4 regions of the Mesorhizobium sp. YR577 genome follow, and region 2 is predicted to be linked to each of the others. Evidence: predicted binding sites of a transcription regulator. Region 2 holds the regulator's gene; each other region holds the start of a gene.
The links. The regulator LexA, encoded in region 2, represses DNA repair genes until DNA is damaged. The targets are predictions, from matches to a motif close to TGTTCNNNNTGTGTTCNG.
Positions count from the first base shown of each region.

Region 1: a site for LexA is predicted at 2,798-2,815, ahead of BM413_RS13585 (cytoplasmic protein). Genes of this name have one in related genera too.
Region 3: a site for LexA is predicted at 2,330-2,347, ahead of BM413_RS30615 (ATP-dependent helicase). Genes of this name have one in related genera too.
Region 4: a site for LexA is predicted at 2,413-2,430, ahead of BM413_RS30795 (2'-5' RNA ligase family protein). Genes of this name have one in related genera too.

Region 1 covers NZ_FPBI01000008.1:153,430-158,376, forward strand. The annotation lists gene BM413_RS13560 (Na+/H+ antiporter subunit D) at 1-396, shown strand, start outside; gene BM413_RS13565 (Na+/H+ antiporter subunit E) at 396-869, shown strand; gene BM413_RS13570 (cation:proton antiporter) at 866-1,201, shown strand; gene mnhG (monovalent cation/H(+) antiporter subunit G) at 1,198-1,560, shown strand; gene BM413_RS13580 (Ros/MucR family transcriptional regulator) at 1,855-2,286, shown strand; gene BM413_RS13585 (cytoplasmic protein) at 2,294-2,653, opposite strand; gene BM413_RS13590 (helix-turn-helix domain-containing protein) at 2,872-3,279, shown strand; gene BM413_RS13595 (DUF6456 domain-containing protein) at 3,281-4,096, shown strand; gene BM413_RS13600 (SufE family protein) at 4,106-4,531, opposite strand; gene BM413_RS13605 (DUF5330 domain-containing protein) at 4,649-4,947, opposite strand, start outside.
Region 2 covers NZ_FPBI01000015.1:168,806-173,752, reverse strand. The annotation lists gene trpC (indole-3-glycerol phosphate synthase TrpC) at 1-474, shown strand, start outside; gene moaC (cyclic pyranopterin monophosphate synthase MoaC) at 478-966, shown strand; gene glp (molybdopterin molybdotransferase MoeA) at 967-2,172, shown strand; gene lexA (transcriptional repressor LexA) at 2,346-3,065, shown strand; gene BM413_RS21810 (ComEC/Rec2 family competence protein) at 3,086-4,947, opposite strand, start outside.
Region 3 covers NZ_FPBI01000040.1:14,945-19,891, reverse strand. The annotation lists gene BM413_RS30620 (HAL/PAL/TAL family ammonia-lyase) at 1-119, shown strand, start outside; gene BM413_RS30615 (ATP-dependent helicase) at 233-2,314, opposite strand; gene BM413_RS30610 (YciE/YciF ferroxidase family protein) at 2,855-3,349, opposite strand; gene BM413_RS30605 (non-homologous end joining protein Ku) at 3,613-4,422, shown strand; gene BM413_RS30600 (non-homologous end joining protein Ku) at 4,550-4,947, opposite strand, start outside.
Region 4 covers NZ_FPBI01000041.1:16,844-21,790, reverse strand. The annotation lists gene BM413_RS30820 (MarR family winged helix-turn-helix transcriptional regulator) at 1-123, shown strand, start outside; gene BM413_RS30815 (ArsR/SmtB family transcription factor) at 227-556, shown strand; gene BM413_RS30810 (SRPBCC family protein) at 553-1,035, shown strand; gene BM413_RS30805 (DUF899 domain-containing protein) at 1,118-1,891, shown strand; gene BM413_RS30800 (GFA family protein) at 1,938-2,351, shown strand; gene BM413_RS30795 (2'-5' RNA ligase family protein) at 2,474-3,055, shown strand; gene BM413_RS30790 (ArsC family reductase) at 3,086-3,439, shown strand; gene BM413_RS30785 (aminopeptidase) at 3,510-4,763, opposite strand; gene BM413_RS30780 (LysR substrate-binding domain-containing protein) at 4,797-4,947, opposite strand, start outside.

The sequences.
Region 1 (4,947 bases), on a different contig from region 2:
GCGATTGCACTCGTGCTGGCGCTGGCCGTTGCGGGCCTGCCGCCGGGCTCGGGCCTCTGGCCGAAGGTTCTGCTCGTAAAAGCCTCGCTGGAGGCAAATCAATGGTTGCTTGCCGGTGCGGTTCTGCTGAGCGGTTTCCTCACGACCATCGCCTTGGGGCGCGTGTTCATTCTGGCATTCTGGCGGGAGCGGGAAGGTGCGGGTGCAACGAAGGCGCTGGCGACCGATACGGCGTCACCGGTTCTTGGCTACGGTGTGCTGCTGGCCTTGATGGTCCCGATCGTCGTTTTGGGCGTGTATCCCGAGCCGTTCATCAAAATAGCAGACATTGCCGCCGGCGGGCTTCTGAACAATGCCGGCTATATCGGTGCGGTATTTCCGGCGGGAGGCGGCTGATGACGATCTATCTCGGCGTAATCCTGCTCGCTCTCGCATGGGCGGCCGTAACCGGCTCCTTCACCCTTCCGAACCTCGTCTTCGGCCTGGTCCTCGGAAGCCTGACGCTCTATCTCGTTCGAGAACAAAGGGGGCCGTTTCGCAGTGCCTTTCGCCCCGGCAAGGTGCTTTCGCTGGCTCTGCTGTTCGTCAAAGAACTGATTCTTTCTGCATGGCGCGTGGCTAGGCTCGTTGTTTCATCCAGGATGGAACTGCAACCCGGCATATTCGCCTATCCTTTGAAGGTGGATCGCGATTTCGAGATAACCTTGCTGGCAAACCTTATTACGCTCACGCCCGGCACGCTCTCGGTCGATGTTTCGGACGACAAGCGCCTGCTTTACGTCCATGCGATCGACTGTTCCGACCCGGAAGCGGCGATCAAGGACATCGAGACGGGTTTTGAGCGCAAGATACTGGAGGCGTTCCGATGATCTCTGGTGAAGACTTCCTGGCCTATTGCGTGATCGTCGCTCTGGCGTTGCTCAGTCTTTCCTTTCTGCTGACGGTCTTGCGGGTACTGCGCGGACCAACGCTTCCGGATCGTATTCTTGCGCTCGACATGCTGGTGGCCATCGCCATCGGCTTCATCGCTGTTCTCGGCATCAAGACCGGCTATGCCTTTCATGTCGATATTGCGATTGCGCTCGGGCTCGTCGGTTTTCTTGCCACGGTCGCCTTCGCGCGCTTCGTGTTGAGCCGCGGAGCCAAGGATTTCGACGGTCCGAAGGGCGCCAAAAGCCGACCCAGGAGGGGGAAGCGATGATCGAACCGTTGCTTGATTATGCTGCAGGTATTCTGATCGTAATCGGCGCTATTTTTGCCTTGATCGCATCGATAGGCCTGCTTCGGCTACCAGATCTGTACACGCGGATGCACGCAGCCTCCAAAGCCGGCACGTTGGGATCGTGCGTCATGTTGATAGCGCTTGCCGTTCAATCGCAGGATCTTGCCATATCGACCAGGGCGATCGCAGGCGTGATATTCTTCCTGTTAACTGTGCCGATATCTTCGCATCTGCTTGCAAAGGCTGCACATGCTTCCGGTTATCGCATGTGGGACAAGTCCGTTCGGGATGATATTGAAGGTTTCGTCCAGAAGACGAAAAAAATCACGCGAAATTGATCCACTGGCAATAAAAAATATAGTGCAGAAGCGGCATTTGACGATGCTGCTGAGCTTTCACCTACTTAAGGGTGGGGGATGTCAGTATCCTAAAGATATTTAGTGTGATTATCTGGACTGACCAAGGTCAAAAACAATAGATGAGAAAATATTTAATTGACTTACTTTGCGGTGAAGGTCATTAAGAAGGATCGACGCGAGTCGTAATGGTCTTGCCTGTCGTGAAATTCCGCAAAGCCCCACAAAATCAAAAAAAGGGGCGTTTTTGAAACTTATCCCTGGGGCCAGAAGAATATGGACATTACCGATACGTCTACCAAGAATTCCGAAATGCTAATTGAGCTGACAGCCGATGTGGTTGCTGCTTATGTCAGCAATAATCCAGTTCCGGTTGGCGAACTGCCAAATCTTATCGCCGACGTACATGCAGCGCTCGGTCGTGTTGGTGGAGCTGTAGAGCAGCCGCAGACCGACAAGCAGAAGCCTGCTGTCAATCCGAAACGCTCGGTTCATGAAGAATACATCGTCTGCCTTGAAGACGGAAAGAAGTTCAAGTCGCTCAAGCGTCACCTGATGACCCACTATGGTCTGTCGCCCGACCAGTATCGTGAAAAGTGGGGCCTGGACCCTGCCTATCCGATGGTCGCGCCGAACTATGCAGCGGCTCGTTCGCAGCTGGCCAAGAAGATGGGCCTGGGCCGCAAACGCAAGACGGCCAGTAAATAAACAGCAATCAATACAGTTTCGGCGGCGCCTTCGGGCGCCGTCTGCGTTTCTGCGTCCGGCATGGGGCAGGGGAAGCAACCATTCGAGGCGGCAGTCCTGCATCGCGCAGCCGGTCGAGCACCTGCTTCAACGCGATGTGGCGGTTCAGATCGTAGGTCCAATGCCTGCGCATGCCCTTGAGACGCTCGCGTTCGATCGCCCTTTCCAAGCGAATTATCAGCCGAAGCCTTGGTTCAGGGGCAGCGCTCAGCGCCGTTTTCAAATCGATGCCGCAGGCGAGATGAAGTGCCGCGAGTTGCCGGGCGTTTTCCGTCTCGGCCATCTGGCGGGCACGGAATGCCTGTGATTCAGCGCGAATGTCGTTCATTCAAGTGGGTTTCCTTTGTTGACCCCGGTTGAACGCACTATCCGCCGCCTCCCAATGAGGGGGATAAAAATCGGCTTTTTATTTTTTCCGATTAGAAAAAAACAACGCTATTTCAATGTGATGGGTATTTTTGCCCACTAAAAATGTTCCTCTTTTGTTCACATTCCCGTCGAGTGCAGATATAAGAACTTATTCCTACATGCGGAGGGAAAGGTTCAGTGCATCTCACGGCGGCAGTATCCAGAAATTACCAGGAAGAGACGGAGCCCCCACGCGTCTCGCTGACGTCGAGCAGTGGGCGGCGGGAAGAACGCATTATCGAATTGTGCGAAGGCATGATGGATATCACGGCTGCCTTGTTCAACGTGTCGAGCAAGGAACTGCGCAGTCCGGGTCGGGGTGGCCTCGGCGTGTCGCGGGTCAGGCACATCGCGATGTATGTCACGCATGTCGCGTTGAGCGTGACGATGCGCGACGTAGGAGCCGGCTTCGGGCGCGACCGCACCACGGTCATGTACGCCTGTCACCTGGTCGAGGATTTGCGGGATGACGCGGACTTCGATCGCATGGTCGCGCTTACCGAGCGGGTCGCACTGGCAGCGTTCGGCAACAAAGCGAGTTTTTGAAATGACGCATCAGATGATCGAAGACAATGAAGGCTGTCGGCGGATCTTACGCTTTCTGTCCAGAGGCCCCGCCCTGGTTCAGGAAACGGCGGTCGGCGGAAAACTTCTGCTCGAAGGCGAAGAGCACGGGACGATCGCCGTGGATCGGGAGGCTCTTGTCGATCTGATCGGCCGTGGCGTGGTCGCCCGCCGCGATGACAAGGTGAGGCTTGTCGCGGCGCGTCCTGCTGGAACACAGGCAGTAGTGGCCGATGAAACCGCCTCTCAGCAGCGGCAGCGCGAGTTTGAAACGAGGGTGATTGAAGTCGACGGCATTTCTGCGCTGGCGACGGTCAATCTTTCCGAATCGCCGCTTGGGCAGTTGATGCGCCGCAAGACAAGGACGGGTGCGTCCTTCCTGTCGCTGGCTGAATTCGAGGCGGGTGAGCGCCTGCGTTCGGACTACACGCGCGGTCAGATCATGCCGCGGCTGGGTGCGAACTGGGTAGCCAGCGTGGCTTCCGGCAAGCGCGGGGGCGGAAATGGGATCGCGGAACTGACCGACTCGGCACTGGCGGCGCGCCAGCGGGTTGATCGGGCAATCACAGTCGTTGGCCCGGAGCTTTCGGGCGTTCTCATCGATGTATGTTGCTTCCTGAAGGGTCTGGAACAAGTGGAACTGGAGCGCGGATGGCCGGTTCGCTCAGCCAAGATTGTCCTGAAGACCGCGCTCGGTGTGCTGAGCAGGCATTATCGTCCGCAGTCAGTCACGCCGAGCCCGGCAAAAAGAATGCTGCATTGGGGCAGTGAAGACTATCGCCCGGTGCTGGACAGGTGACGAGCCGGCTTAGGCCGGCTGCAGCGCAGCCTCGGCGTCGCGCTTGATGCGCTTGATCATCGAACGAAGCCCGTTTGCGCGCTGCGGCGTCAGATGTTCGTCGAGGCCGAGAGAACGCAAAACGGCTTCGGCGTCTGTCGTTATGATCTCGCTGGCGCGCCTGCCGGAAAAAAGCGCAAGCATGATCGCAACGAGCCCGCGAACGATATGAGCGTCCGAGTCGCCCTGGAAATTGATGACCGGATCGACACCTTCGGCGGGTTCGGTAAGCAGCCAGACCTGACTGACGCAACCTTGAACCTTGTGGGCATCGTCGCGCGCCGAGTCCGGATAGGGAGGCAGAGCCTCACCAAGCTCGATGACATAGCGGTAACGATCTTCCCATTCGTCAAGGAAGGCGAAGTCGTCGCGGATGCTTTGCATAGTTGCGCTCATGCGCTCGATATAATGCCGCGGCCGCGCGACGTCACGGAAAAAGAAAGACACCGCAGGCGCCGAGAGGGCAGACTGGCCTGCGGTGTGGCCGCCTCGCTGGGCGGCAAAGAGAAATCGTTAGTTGGCAGCCGGTGCTTCCGGCGCGACCGGCGGGACGCTGCCGGTTTTCGTCGCGGTGTCGGGCTCGCCGAATTTGCTGTCCAGCATCTCGAAGGCGATTTTTGCTGCTTCGCGAGCCCTTATGCCGACCGTGTGCATGGCGGATTTGCCGACTTCGCAGACTTCCGGTTTGCGTTCGCAGATGCCGCTGACATCGCCGACCGCTTCCCGGGCGGCGAGAAATGCCTGAATGGCATTTACATTCGGCTGGTCGCTCTTTGTCTCACCGAAGTCGAACGGGAGCACCAGAAGAACCA
Region 2 (4,947 bases):
AAACTACCGGCCCTGCGCAAGGATTTCATGTTCGAGCCTTATCAGGTCTATGAAGCACGCGCCTGGGGCGCGGATGCCATTCTGATCATCATGGCCAGCCTGACGGACGACGATGCCAAGGCACTGGAAGATGCGGCCTTCGAACTCGGCATGGACGTTCTGATCGAAGTGCATGACGAGGCTGAGACAGAGCGGGCACTGAAACTGTCCTCGCAACTGGTTGGCATTAACAACCGCAACCTGCGGACCTTCGAGACAAGCCTTGAGACGTCGGAAAGATTGTCGTCACTGGTGCCCGATGACCGCTTGCTGGTCGGCGAAAGTGGGATCTTTACCCACGAGGATTGCCGGCGGCTGGAACGTTTCGGCATCGGCACATTCCTGGTCGGTGAGAGCCTGATGCGGCAGCAGGACGTGGCAGCGGCAACGCGTGCGCTGCTGACTGGCAAGGCCGCGCAAGCGGTAAATGGCTAGGCCATGAGCGGCAAACCCGCCCTCACCCATCTCGGCGTCGAAGGCCAGGCGCATATGGTCGATGTCGGCGAAAAGGCTGAAACAGAGCGCACGGCGATCGCCGAGGGCTTTGTCACCATGTTGCCCGAAACGCTGAAACTGATCCGCGAGGGCAACGCCAAGAAGGGCGATGTTCTTGGCACTGCGCGCATCGCCGGCATCATGGCGGCCAAGCGGGCACATGAGCTGATCCCGCTCTGCCACCCGCTGCTCCTAACCAAGGTTTCGGTCGACATCGAAGCTGACGATTCCCTGCCCGGCCTGCGCGTGACCGCACTTGCCCGCGTCACCGGCAAGACCGGTGTCGAAATGGAAGCGCTGACGGCGGCTTCCGTCGCCTGCCTGACCATCTACGACATGGCCAAGGCCGTCGATCGCGGCATGGTCATTTCCGGCATCAGGCTGGTCCAGAAGACCGGCGGCAAATCCGGCGACTACCGGGTGGACGCATAGATGGCACTCCTTCCGGTCGCCGAGGCCCTACAGCGACTGCTAGATGGCGCCGGTCCCGGCAACGCGGAATCCGTAGCGTTGGCCGAGGCTGCCGAGCGCGTGCTGGCCGAACCTGTACGAGCGCTGCGCACGCAACCGCCGTTCGACGCATCGGCCATGGATGGATATGCGGTGCGCAGTGCTGACGTCGCCAATGTCCCGGCAACGCTGCACGTTATCGGCGAAGCTCCGGCTGGGCGGCGCTTTGCCGGCAAAGTAGAGCCGGGTCAGGCCGTCCGCATCTTCACGGGAGCGCCGATGCCGGATGGTGTCGATACCATCGTCATTCAGGAGAACACCCGAAAGCTCGATGGCAGAACCGTAGAGGTCACCGAAACGGTGGATGCCGGTCGCCACATAAGGCGCCGGGGCCTCGATTTTTCCACAGGCGACCTGCTGCTGGACAAAGGCAGGGTCCTGGACGCGGGTGCGCTTTCGCTTGCAGCCTCGGCCAACCACCCTCGCCTTCCCGTCGTGAAAAAGCCGCTGCTGGCGATCATCGCCACCGGCGACGAGCTTTTGCCGCCGGGCAGCGAACCAGGCCCCGACCAGATCATCGCCTCGAACAGCTTCGGCGTGGCAGCGATCGCCGAATCGGTTGGCGCAAGGGTGCTCGACCTCGGCATCGCGCCCGATCGCAAGGAGGCCATCGCGGCGCTGATCAAGCGAGCCATGGAGGCCGGCGCAGACGTGATCGTGACTCTGGGCGGCGCATCCGTCGGCGATCACGACTTCATCCACGACGTTTTGACCAGCGAAGGCGTAAAGCTCGATTTCTGGAAGATCGCTATGCGGCCCGGCAAGCCGCTGATGTTCGGCCGACTCGGGCACACCCGCTGCATCGGCTTGCCCGGAAATCCGGTGGCGAGTCTTGTCTGCTCGCATCTGTTCCTGAAGCCGCTGCTGTCGCGACTTGGCGGGCGGCACCATGTGTCTGATATCCATGAGGCTTTCCTCGGCGCAGCAATGCAGGCCAACGATCTGCGCCAGGATTATGTGCGCGCCGTTCTTCGAGACGACGATGCCGGGCTCGTAGCGACGCCGTTCGAGATCCAGGATTCCTCAATGCTGAGGACATTCACCGAGGCCAATGCGTTGATCATCCGCGAACCTTTTGCGCCGGCGGCCGAGGCTGGTGCGCCATGCACCGTCCTGAGGATTCGCTAGGTCAGGCCTATCGATCGGCACATATCCGATCGACTGGTTCCAATATCGGCGCGTTCGCGTATTGTTTCCAGTACCTTAAGATATTCATTAAAATTTAAACGGTTGCAGAACACAAATGGAACAGATAGTGTTTGTTCTGGTTTTGTTTTTGGTTTGATTCTTCGGGGGTGGCCATGCTGACGCGCAAGCAACACGAGCTTCTAATGTTCATCCACGAGAGGATGAAAGAAGCGGGAATCCCGCCTTCCTTCGATGAAATGAAGGAAGCGCTCGATCTGGCATCGAAATCCGGCATCCACAGGTTGATCACTGCTCTTGAAGAGCGCGGGTTCATTCGCCGGCTACCGAATCGCGCTCGCGCACTCGAAGTTCTCCGCCTGCCCGACTCCATGGCCCCCGGGCTGGCACCGCAGCGCGCGAAATTCTCGCCGAGCGTCATCGAGGGCAGCCTAGGTCGACGCCCCCCGGAACCTGCGCGCGGCCCTGTAGCCGGGAATGATGATGTCGGCTCCGCCGTTTCGATCCCCGTAATGGGCCGGATCGCTGCCGGTGTGCCGATCGAAGCCATCCAGCACAAGACGCATTCAATCTCCGTGCCGCCGGAGATGATCATGGGCGGCGAGCACTATGCGCTTGAAGTCAAAGGCGATTCGATGATCGAGGCCGGTATTTTTGACGGCGACACGGTGATCATCCGCAATGCCAATACGGCAAACCCCGGCGAAATCGTCGTTGCGCTGGTAGATGAAGAGGAAGCCACGCTCAAGCGCTTCCGCCGCAAGGGCGCTTCCATTGCGCTGGAAGCCGCCAATCCAGCCTATGAAACGCGGATTTTCGGACCTGACCGTGTGAAGGTCCAGGGCAAGCTGGTGGGATTGATCCGGCGTTATTGACGACACGCGGCAGCGCCTGACTATGGTTTGGCGCTTCGCGAATTTGAGTATCTCGACTTTTTTAACTGATTGTTCGCCGGCTTACTTTCTCTCCGCTGATAAGGCGGCAGTCCTCTCGCCTCTCGAGAAAATGCTCGTTGTGTATGCCAGGGGCGGTATGGTTGTGTCAGCGCGAAACGAATTTCGGCACGACGATCCGAAATGTCGCCATAGAGATAGACGGCGGCGCTGCCGAACTTGGCCAGTTCGCGCTTGGTGACAACCAGCGGGACGGCGTCTTCGCAGACATCCTCGGCAGTCGCGTCGTCGATCACGATGAGGCTGGCATAGTCGCACGCGCGTCGCGCGGAACGCCAATCGGCAGCGTGAGCGATGATTGCGCCCGATCTGTGCGTCGCCAGACACAGACCGTTATGGCAATCGAAACCAGCAGCGAGCGAGTTCACCGGCTTTTCGCGAGATTGTCCCGACGAAACGGCCGTATCGCTTGATGCAAGGTCGGCCGCTTCAATTTCCGCGGAATCATCGAAGGACGCGTCGGTTGGTGAATTACGGCGCCCAGCCCGGCTCGACCTTTTCTTGCCGGCATCATTGATCGTATCGACCGGCTTGATCAGATATTCCGACAACAGCGCCCGCTTCCAGTTTTCGATGGTGAATTCGTTCGGCCGCGCGCGGTTGACTGCGAGATTTTCATCATCGACCGGTACGGCCACCAGTCTCGCATCTTCCGAGACGAGAATGTCTGGCGCTCGCACATCTGCCAGAAGCAGCATTCCTGCGAGCGCGAAAGGCACTGCGAGCAACCGCAGCCACGTCGAGGCCATCGTCGCAATCACCAGCGCGACGGTGAGCAATACCAGGGATCGCCCCGAAACCAGCCCGACGGCGTCGATGGGCGAGCGATCCGATATCCATTGTGAGATGACGATCATCGCCGTCAGCCCTTTGCCCATAACGTAGAAGAACGGGCCATCCAGGCCGAGCGGCATCGCCAATGAACCGGCGACAGCAAAAGGCATGACGAGGATCGATACGGCGGGCATGACGCCGAGATTGGCGAGCAGGCTGAGCGGCGAAACCCTTTGAAAATGATAGGCGCCGAATGCGGTCGTCGCGAGACCGGCGATGATCGAGGTCATGGCGAGTGCACCGACCGAGCCGATCGTGCGCTTGGTCAAACCGGCAATCAGTGACGCATTGCCCGGAGGAACAAAAGGCTTTGACCTTTGCGAACGCCTCTCCGCCCACAAGGCATAAGCGCCGACCAGAGCAGCCGTTGCCGCGAAAGACATCTGGAAGCTCGGGCCGATAACCTCATGCGGCGAAATTACAATGACGACGATGGCCGCGATCGCCAGATTGCGCATGGTCAGCGCACCGCGGTCGAACAGCAGCGCAGTCAGCATGATCGCGAGCATGATGAAGCTGCGTTGGGCCGCGACCTCGCCACCGGAGATGAAAAGATAGGAGGCAATCGCGACCAAAGCAGCGGCGGCGGCATATTTCTTGACCGGCCAGCGCGACGAAAAGCCGGGAAACAATGCGAATACCGCGCGCAATGAGCCCATCACGGTGCCGGCGACAAGCGCCATGTGCAGCCCGGAGATCGAGATGATGTGGTAGATGCCGGTGCGGCGCATCGATTCGTTGATGTCTTCGGGAATGCCGGCGCGTATGCCGACCACAAGGGCGGCTGCGATCTCGCCTTCCGGGCCGCCGATCTGACTTCTGATGCGATCCGCGATGAGGTTTCGGGCATTTTCGACCCAGATGGAAAACCGGTCACCTACCGACGGCGCTTCACCCGCCATGACGAGTTCCGGGCCGCGCAGAAAAAATCCGCTTGCGCCAATCCTGTCAAAATAGCTCTTGAAGGAAA
Region 3 (4,947 bases), on a different contig from region 2:
TGGAAGACCACGAAACCGGACCCGATGCCGCAGCGGTCCACGACATGCTGTGGAACGGGGACACGATAAAAGCCATCGACGCTCTGTTTTCCGGCACGCCTTCAGTCATATCCGTGTAAACGGGAAGAGAATCCTTTCAATACGCGATCAAATGCTGATTGAGTGCTTAGGTGGGGCCAGCTTGGAGCTCTGGCCAGGCCTCCCACCAGCTCCCATCTGGCAAACTGCGTGCCTACTTCCACATGCCGCGCATACGACTTTTCAGATCGACACGAACCTCCGGATGCTTTGATCCAGCCGCCGTGTTGAAAGCTTTGGGCCAAGTAACCGACGTAAACTTGTCCAATATGGTACTTGGTATGAAACGTGTGCGGGACGCGTAGACGTGGCGATCGCCTCGCGAGGCCTGTCCGTGGGTGTAAAATTTTTGTGGGGTGATCAGATGCAGCGCGTCCTTCGCACGCGTCATCGCCACATAGAGTAGACGTCGTTCTTCCTCGATCTCGTTGCGCTCGCCGACTGCAAGATCGGACGGGATGCAACCATCGACGGTATTGAGAACGAAGACGTTTTTCCATTCCTGGCCTTTGGCTGAATGGATGGTCGACAGGATCAGATAGTCCTCGTCGAGATGTGGCGGCCCGGCGTGGTCGCTCGTTGCATCAGGGGGGTCAAGCGTCAGGTCGGTCAGAAATTTTTGCCTCGACGGGTATCCCGCAGCAATCTGCTCAAGCTGGAGCAGATCTGCACGGCGAACTGCAGCATCTTCGTGAATGCGATCAAGATGTGGCTCATACCATAACCGGACCCGTTCCATGTCGGATGGCCAGGTACTGTTTCCGTTTCGCAGAGCGGTGAAGACATCAACGAAACCAGGCCAATCCGCAGCGCCCCTTGCCGGGGGCCGATAGATGGACAGACCCAGAGTGACATCGAGCGCACCCTCCATCACGTCGATAACCTCCCCTGCCGACGATGGACCGATACCGGGCAACAATTGCAGTACCCTGAAGGCAGCAACGCGATCACGCGGATTCTCCGCAAAACGCAATACCGCCAGCATGTCCTTGACATGCGCCGCGTCCAGGAACTTCAGGCCACCGAATTTAATGAAGGGAATGTTCCTTCGGGTGAGTTCGACTTCCAACGGGCCGGAATGATGTGAGGCTCGAAAGAGCACTGCTTGCTGTTTTAGCTGAACGCCCGCCTCGCGTTCCTCCAGCACTTTCTCACAAACATAGTTGGCCTGGTCGGCATCATCCCTCACCGTCACGAGCAATGGCTTTTCCATCGACTGCCGCTCGGTCCACAGGTTCTTCGTAAAACGCTCCGTCGCCTCGCCGATGACTGCGTTCGATGCGGCCAGGATCGGTTGCGTCGAACGGTAGTTTCTCTCAAGCGTGACAATCTCAGCAGGCGATGGAAACAGTGTCGGAAAGTCGAAGATGTTGCGTACTTCGGCTGCGCGGAACGAATAGATCGACTGCGCATCGTCTCCAACAACCGTTAGCCCGCGGCCATCAGGTTTCAGCGCGGTCAAGACCGAAGCCTGAAGGCGATTTGTATCCTGGTATTCGTCGACAAGGATGTGGTCAAAGCGGCCACCGATATGATCGGCGATTTCCGGCTCCGATGACATTTGCGCCCAATAGAGAAGCAGATCGTCATAATCGAGGACGTTCTGCGCCTGTTTCGTTTCGACATAGGCCCCGAACAGCTGTTTGAGTTCGTCCGCCCAGCCGATGCACCAGGGAAAGGACTTGGCCAGCACCTGCTCCAATTCACACTGCGCGTTGACGGCACGCGAGTAGATGGCGAGGCAGGTGTTCTTGGCGGGAAAGCGGCTTTCGGTTTTGGACAGTCCAAGATCGTGCCGGACAAGATTCATCAAATCCGCTGAATCTTCGCGATCATGGATCGTAAAGGCCTCGCTCAGACCTATCTCGAGGGCATAGTCGCGCAACAACCGTGCGCCCACGGAATGAAAGGTACCAGCCCATGTCAGGCCTTCCAGCAATGTAACAGCCCTTGCACCCATCACCTCAGTCGAGATGCGCTCGACACGTTTCGTCATTTCTGCTGCGGCACGACGTGAGAAGGTCATGAGCAGGATGCGACGCGGGTCTGCGCCCTTCACGATAAGATGCGCAACGCGGTGTGCCAACGTATTTGTCTTGCCAGAACCGGCACCGGCAATAATGAGAAGCGGCACGGCAACTGCGCCGTCCCCATGCAGCACCGCATCTCGTTGCGCCTGGTTCAGGCGGTCGAGATAGTCTGGTTGGGCAAGCGAATCACGGAGCGCGACATTCATCGCGCCATGAAGCATTGTTTCCGTTTCGTTCGCAAGAAAGCGATCAGGGCTGGAAGCGGTGTTCCCCAAGGTCCACGATACCATCGCGGATTGGTCAGATGTGATGCTATCTGAACGCGGAACGGTGCGGCCTGACGCTGACAATATAGCCACGTCGAATACGAAACGCTTTAACAGCAGCTTGAATTCGTCCGTTTCCGAGGTCTCTCATCCATGTATAGAGCGCGGCCATTGCATCTCTCCCGCCGATTCGCACCTACATGTTACTCCTATACTTGAGACCGACCATCCAGGAATTTGGTCAAAACAACACCACTTTGGGCTTACTTAGAGCGCCAGTTGGATTACGTCCGGGGAGCCGGAGCGGACGCCAGGAGTCGAACCTGGCTCAGAAGCTGTGGAACAGCTTCCTCTCTCGGAGCATCCGCCAAATCTGCTGAAACTTATTGCCCGGCATTCAACCGGGCGGCGATCCCAATCGGGGCGCTACTCCCGAATTGCTTCTGATAGTCCGGGGTCGGATCGCGTCCCTTTGGCTTTCTATGCAGCCTTCGCAGTAGAAGATGTCCTGTTGATCGACGTAACTGCGAGGTTCGTAAGCTTGTTGTTCGTTGCCTTCTCCTGATCGAGAATTTCGCTCAGAAGCTTGTGCGCCTCGTCGTGACCAAGGTCCTTTGCCCACTCGCGCAATGACCCATAACGGGCAATCTCGTAGTGTTCAACGGCTTGGCACGCCGCAAGCAAGCCGGCATCGAGCGCAGTGCCCGAAGCCTCTTCCATCAGGCCGTCGGCTTCTTTGATCAATCCCTCAATGGCATCGCACTTCTCGCCGGATGCCTTCTTGCCGATCGACTTGAAGACCATCTCGAGCTTTTTGATCTGGTCCTTGGTCTCCGCAAGGTGATCTTCAGCAGCCTTCTTCAGCTTCGCATCCTTGGCTGCTTTCGCAACCTTCGGCAAAGCCTTGGTAATGGCATTCTCGGCATAGTAGACGTCTTGCAGCGTATGCTCGAACAACTCGGATAATGACTTCATTGCGTTTCCTCCCTGTGCTGGACGCTGAGAAGAAAGAAACCAATACAGAATTTGTTCCATCGCTCCATATTCCGCACATCGGCTGTTTTATTTGTTTGCAACACACTGCCTGCTTTTTTCCGTCGACGGACTGTAGGCGCCGCACAGGCGCTTGCATGGCCACCAGAAGGCGTTCGGCGCTAGGGGTCTTATCATTCAGCAGTTGCAGGCCTGCGATGGGAACGATGGGGCAAATTATCCGTTCTAGTGGCTGGAGGATTGCAATGGCTCCCCGCCCATTCTGGAAAGGCTATCTGAAACTGTCGCTGGTTACCTGCCCGGTCACAATGACGCCGGCTATCTCGGCCAGTGATAAGGTTCGTTTTAGCACCGTTAATCGAAAAACAGGCAATTCCGCAAACAGCCGCTACGTCGATGCAGAGACCGGAAAGGTGGTGGCAGACCAAGACGAGGCTAAAGGCTTCCAGTACAACGAGGACCGGTTGGTAATCGTCGAGGACGAAGAGCTTGACGCTGTGGCGCTGGAAAGCACGCGCACCATTGATATCGATATGTTTGTCCCGCGCGACTCGATTGAGTGGATCTGGTTTGACAGACCGCATTATCTGGCACCGTCTGACAAAATCGGCGAAGAAGCCTTCGCGGTCATTCGCGAAGCGATGCGGTCCACGGGCATGGCCGGAGTCTCTCGTCTCGTGCTTTACCGTCGTGAGCGCGCTGTGATGCTGGAGCCGCGTGATCAGGGCATAGTCGTCTGGACATTGCGTTATGGCGATGAGGTGCGAGACGAAAAGCCGTACTTCGATCAGGTTGAGGCGAAGGCCGATAGCGAAGCGACCGTGATGGTCCAGAAGCTCATCAAGGCCAGCCTGAAGCGATGGACGCCGGATATGGTCACTGATCCGGTGCAGGGGCAGTTGAAAAAAATCATCGCTGCGAAGAAGAAGAAGAAGACGGGCAAAACAGCGTCCGACGAAAAAGCCAAAAGTGGTGGCAAGGAGACCACCAACGTCGTTTCGATCATGGACGCGCTGCGTAAGAGCATCTCACAGGAAAAGCCAAAACGCCGCTGACTATGTCGTTCCTGCTTTCCCTCCGCCAACAACAGCAGCTCGACCATCCCGCACTCCACGTCCGGGACCGGATTGCAGGCGTTACAACCGTCCGACCGAACGCATAACCAGCGCTAGCAACATCATCTCAGTTCGCCTTCCGCTTACCCCCTGAGGAGCGTGTGGGGGAGGTTTTCTTTCCGGCATCAGCGCTCTTGCGAAGCGCGTCCATAAGGTTGATGACCTTCTCCTCCCGCTCGATCTTTGGCTTCTTGATCTTCCGCCCCTCGAGCTTGGCTTTGACTAGCTCGTTCAGCGCATCCTCATAGCGGTCGTCGAATTTCGAAGGATCGAATTTTCCAGTTTTGGTCTTGATAATGTGCTTAGCCAGATCGAGCATTTCAGCCTCAATCTTGATCTTGGAAATACCGTCGAATACCTCTTTGGCGGGGCGGATTTCGTAGTCGAAGTTCAACATATTTGCTACCAAACCGGAATCATGCCCCCTGATCATAACAGTGCGCACGCGGCGAAATAGAACTGAAC
Region 4 (4,947 bases), on a different contig from region 2:
GCCCTTCGCGGACTGTCAGGCGAGGATATCTCCACTTTCAAGAAGGTCATCGACAAAATGACCGAGAATCTAGCCGCGGACAACATGTCCGCGCGCGACCTGGGTGGTGAGCTGGAATCCTGATATCTGGCCGGTTTGGGGTCTGCGGTAATGCGCGGACTCGACCCTTGAGATGATGAAACTGATTAGGATTGACTAATCAATTAGTGTATACTAATCTCTTTTCATGACCGAAGCCGCTGCCATCAACGCTGTCATGCGCGCACTCGCCGATCCAACGCGGCGCGCTGTGTTCGAGCGGGTCGTCAAGTCCGACGAGATTACCGTGGTCGAACTGACGCGGGGGAGTGGGGTGACACAAGGCGCCGTCTCCCAGCATCTCAAATCCTTGAAGCAGGCCGGTCTGGTCGCAGAGCGACCCGAGGGCCGGAACGTCTATTATCGCGCCCAGCCGGAGGGCCTCGCGCCGCTGGCCGACTGGATGAGCCACTACGGCGTCTTCTGGCGCGAGCGCTTTGCAGATCTCCGAGAATTGCTGAAGGAAATCGATCCATGAACGACGCTGCATTGAAATCCGGCACGCAAGAGATCGTGGTCGACGAGGTCTTTCCGCATGCTCCGCAGACCATCTGGAAAGCGCTGACAACCGGCGATCTGATCGCCCGCTGGATGATGGAGCCGACGGGGTTCGAGCCCGTGCAGGGCAAGCACTTCACGTTTCAGACGACGCCGGCAGGCAGGTGGGATGGTGTCATTCGCTGCCAGGTGCTGGAGGTGGTGCCGAACGAGCGCCTCGCCTACGCCTGGAAAGGCGGAGATGACGGAAACGTCGGATATGGTTCGCGGCTGGACACGGTCGTCACATTTATCCTGTCCAGGGTCGACAACGGAACCCGCCTTCGCCTTGTCCACTCCGGCTTCGTCACGCCGAAGAATGACACGGCTTTCAACAATATGAGCCAAGGCTGGCCCAAGTGCTTCCAAAGGCTGGATGTCATGGCCGCAGAACAGGTTTCTCCGAAAAAGCTGCACTGACGCATATCGAAGACCTGACCGCATTGGAGATTGGCGAGGGGATCGAACTGGAAAGAGGCATCTCGACAAGAGGAGGTTGACCATGCCGCATCAAGTCGTTTCGCGAGACCAGTGGCTGAAGGCCCGGGTAGCACTGCTCAAGGAGGAAAAGGAGCTGACGCGGCACAGTGACACGCTGGCGCAGCAGCGGCAGGAACTGCCTTGGGTTCGGATCGACAAGCAATACAGCTTCGAGACCGATGAAGGGAATGCCACGCTGGCAGACCTCTTCAAAGGACGCTCGCAGCTTCTCATGTACCACTTCATGTTCGGACCGGACTACAAGGCGGGGTGCCCTTCCTGTTCCGCGATTGCGGATGGATTCAATGGTGTCTTCGTCCACCTGGAAAACCACGACGTCGCGTTTTGGGCTGTATCGCGGGCGCCGCTCGCAAAGCTGCAGGTCTATAAGCGGCGGATGGGCTGGACGTTTCCCTGGGCATCCTCGTTCAGCAGCGACTTCAACGCCGATTTCAATGTCTGGTTCACCGAGGAGCAGCAGAGCGAAGGCGGTATCGAATACAACTATGAGCGCGAGGCGCCGTTGCCTGTCGCCGTGATACCCTCGCGTACGACGCCGGACGGCGCCACTATCTTCGCGACCATGTCCGGAACCGACACTGCCACATACACACGAGAGAGACCGGGCCTAAGCGCGTTCGTGCACGAGGACGGTGTCGTCTACCACACCTATTCCGCCTATGCGCGCGGACTGGATGGCCTATGGGGCACGTACCAGTGGCTCGACCGCGCACCCAAAGGGCGCAACGAACAGGGCGTCTGGTGGCGGCGCCACGACGAGTACGAAAAGGGCTGAGCGAAGTTTTCTCGGCCCGCAACCACTTCACAGCAGGAGAAAAGACGTGAGCAAGCCTTACACCGGCGGATGCGCCTGCGGCGCGATCCGATATGAGATTTCTGCCGAACCAATCATGATGAACGACTGCCAGTGTCGCCAGTGTCAGCATGACAGTGGCACCGGGCACCAATCCCACCTGACCTTCAACGGCGCGCCCGTTAAGGTGGAGGGCGAAGCGACCCATTGGAACATGGTGGGCGATGGCGGAACCGTCAAAGCGCGCGCCTTCTGCCCCACCTGCGGTTCACCCGTCTACATAACCTTTCCAGACATGCCTGATCTTTTCATCGTCAGCGCTGCCAGCCTCGACGATCCAGGCCGATACAAACCGCAAATGGTTTTCTGGGCTGCCGGCGGTCATGCGTGGGACCACCTCGATCCAGCTCTGCCAAGATTCGACAGGATGCCTCCAAGGTGAATGCAGTCTGATCTGGCGGGCGTGGGTTCTGAGCACATTCCCGAATCATTTTTGTTGCGAATGTTCTTGTTTTGTTCTAGATGTCAACCCAGAAGGATGAGGGCATTCCAGGGAGGTATGCCATGCAGAAGCGATTTGATTTCATGGAGGAAAATATCCCGCTGCGAAGGCATCCGGATCGCGTATTCTTCACCGTCTTCCTGGGCGGGATGGCGAAGGCGCTAGTCGAGAAAATCGGAAATTATATCAAGAGCTTGTATGGTATCAGCGCGCAATTGCGTCCACTTGATCATCTGCACGTTTCGCTGCAACATGTCGGCGATTTTCCCCGGCTGAAGAGCAAGTATATCTGGGCTGCTTGCCGGGCCGCAGAGGCCGTGTCGGGCAAGCCTTTCACAGTTTCTCTGGATCGAGCGATGTCCTTCACCGGCCGCCGCCCGGGTAAGTATCCTTTTGTGCTCTGTGGCGACGGAAACGCTGCAACATTCGAGCTTCACCAGCGCCTTGCTGTTGCGATGCGAAAGAACGGCCTGAAGGCGGGGTTCGAGTTCACCCCGCATATGACGCTGTTCTATGCACCAATTTCCGTTCCGATGTGTCCGATCGAGCCCGTCAGTTTCGAGGTCGATGAGTTCATCCTCATCCACAGCAAACTGGGCCAGACCAAATATGAAACACTCGGCAGATGGCCTTTGCGCGGGTAAAACGTCTTGGCGCAATAGGAGAGGCTGGAATTGACCGTCACCATCTACGGCATCAAGAACTGCGACACGATGAAGAAGGCCCGCACATGGCTGGAAGGCCATGGTATCGAGTACCGGTTCCATGACTACAAGACCGAGGGGCTTGACCGCGCGCAACTGGCGGGTTGGTGCAAGGAACTCGGCTGGGAGGTGCTGTTGAACCGCGCCGGCACCACGTTCCGGGCGCTTGCCGAGGGCGACAAGCAGGACCTTGATACCGAGAAAGCAATGGCGCTGATGCTGGCACAGCCTTCTATGGTCAAACGCCCTGTGCTCGATGTCAGCGGGAAATTGCTCGTCGGTTTCAAGCCGGAACGTTACGCGGAAATGTTCTCCACAAAATAGCCGGCCCGATGCCGGGCAAGGCATTGCGCCGCGCACCTCGTGAGCGCGCGGCGCAATTCGGCTAAAATGCTCAGGCCCACTCGCCGGCGCGCATGACCGGTTCGGTGCTGCCGTCCTTGTTGACGCCGTCGATGTCGATCTTGCCAGACCCGATCATCCAGTCGATGTGGATCAGGCTCGAATTGCCGCCGCGCGCGGCGACTTCCTGCGGCGACAGGTTGCTGTCGTTGAAGCAGGTGGAATAGCACTGGCCGAGCGCGATGTGGCTGGCGGCATTCTCGTCGAACAGCGTATTGTAGAACAGGAGCCCACTCTGCGAGATCGGCGAGGAATGCGGCACCAGCGCCACTTCACCGAGGCGGCGCGCACCTTCGTCCGTATCGAGAACCTTGCCGAGCACGTCCGAGCCCTTCGAGGCGTTCGCTTCGACAATGCGGCCTTCCTCGAATCGCACTGAAATATTGTCGATCAGCGTGCCCTGATAGGAGAGCGGCTTGGTGCTGCTGACGTGCCCCTCGACCCGTCGCGCATGCGGCGTGGTGAAAACTTCCTCGGTTGGGATGTTCGGGTTGCAGGTGATGCCGTTCTTCGCGGTCTCGGCGCCGCCGTTCCATTTGTGGCCGTCGGCAAGACCGATGGTGAGATCGGTGCCGGGGCCTGTGTAATGCAGCGCATGGAAGGCTTTGCCATTCAGCCAGGCGGTGCGGCGGGCAAGCGCTGCATTGTGGTCCTTCCAGGCGCTCACCGGATCGTCCGAATTCACCCGCGAGGCCGAGAAGATCGCGTCGGCAAGCTTGGCGACGGCAACATCTTCCTGATCGTTGGGGAATACCAGTTTTGCCCAGGCGGTGTTCGGGTAGGCGACGATGTTCCAGTTGATGTCGAAGCCGGTGATCTTTTCCAGCGCCGGCCGGTAAGCCATAGAGGTGGCCTTGTTGGCGCGCGAAACCTTTGCCGGGTTCTGCGAGGCAAGCAGCATCGGGTTGTCGCCGCGCACCGCAAGCCGTGCAGCGCCGCCGGCGAAAGCCTTGGCCATGCCGTCATAGAGCCAGCCATCGGCCTTGTCGAAACTGGCGTCGGGCGCGTGGCGGTAGCGGGCCAGCGTCAGCTCGTCGTCGGAAAAGATCGGCGTGACGATGCCGGCGCCCGCCTTGTAGGCGTGTTCGACGATACGCCGCACGAAACCAAGCGCCGAGGTCGGAGCCGTCATCACGAGGTCCTGCCCGGGCTGCAATTGCAGGCCGATCTTGATGGCCACTTCCGCCAGGCGGTCGAGTTTGACGGGATCGATGGCAGCGTCAATCGCGCTGATATGCGAGGTCATGGTAGAACTGCTCCTTTGACTGTCCGGCGGGATTCATAGCTCCGAAAGCGATGGCTGAACACCTCTGCCGGGGAGCTTCTGGACCTGCGGCGACTGCATATTTGCCAGCGTCGCGCTCACTTCTTCGTGCACCCATTTGCGAAAGCAATCGACCTTGCGGCTTGCCCGCTTGTCTTCGCCGGTG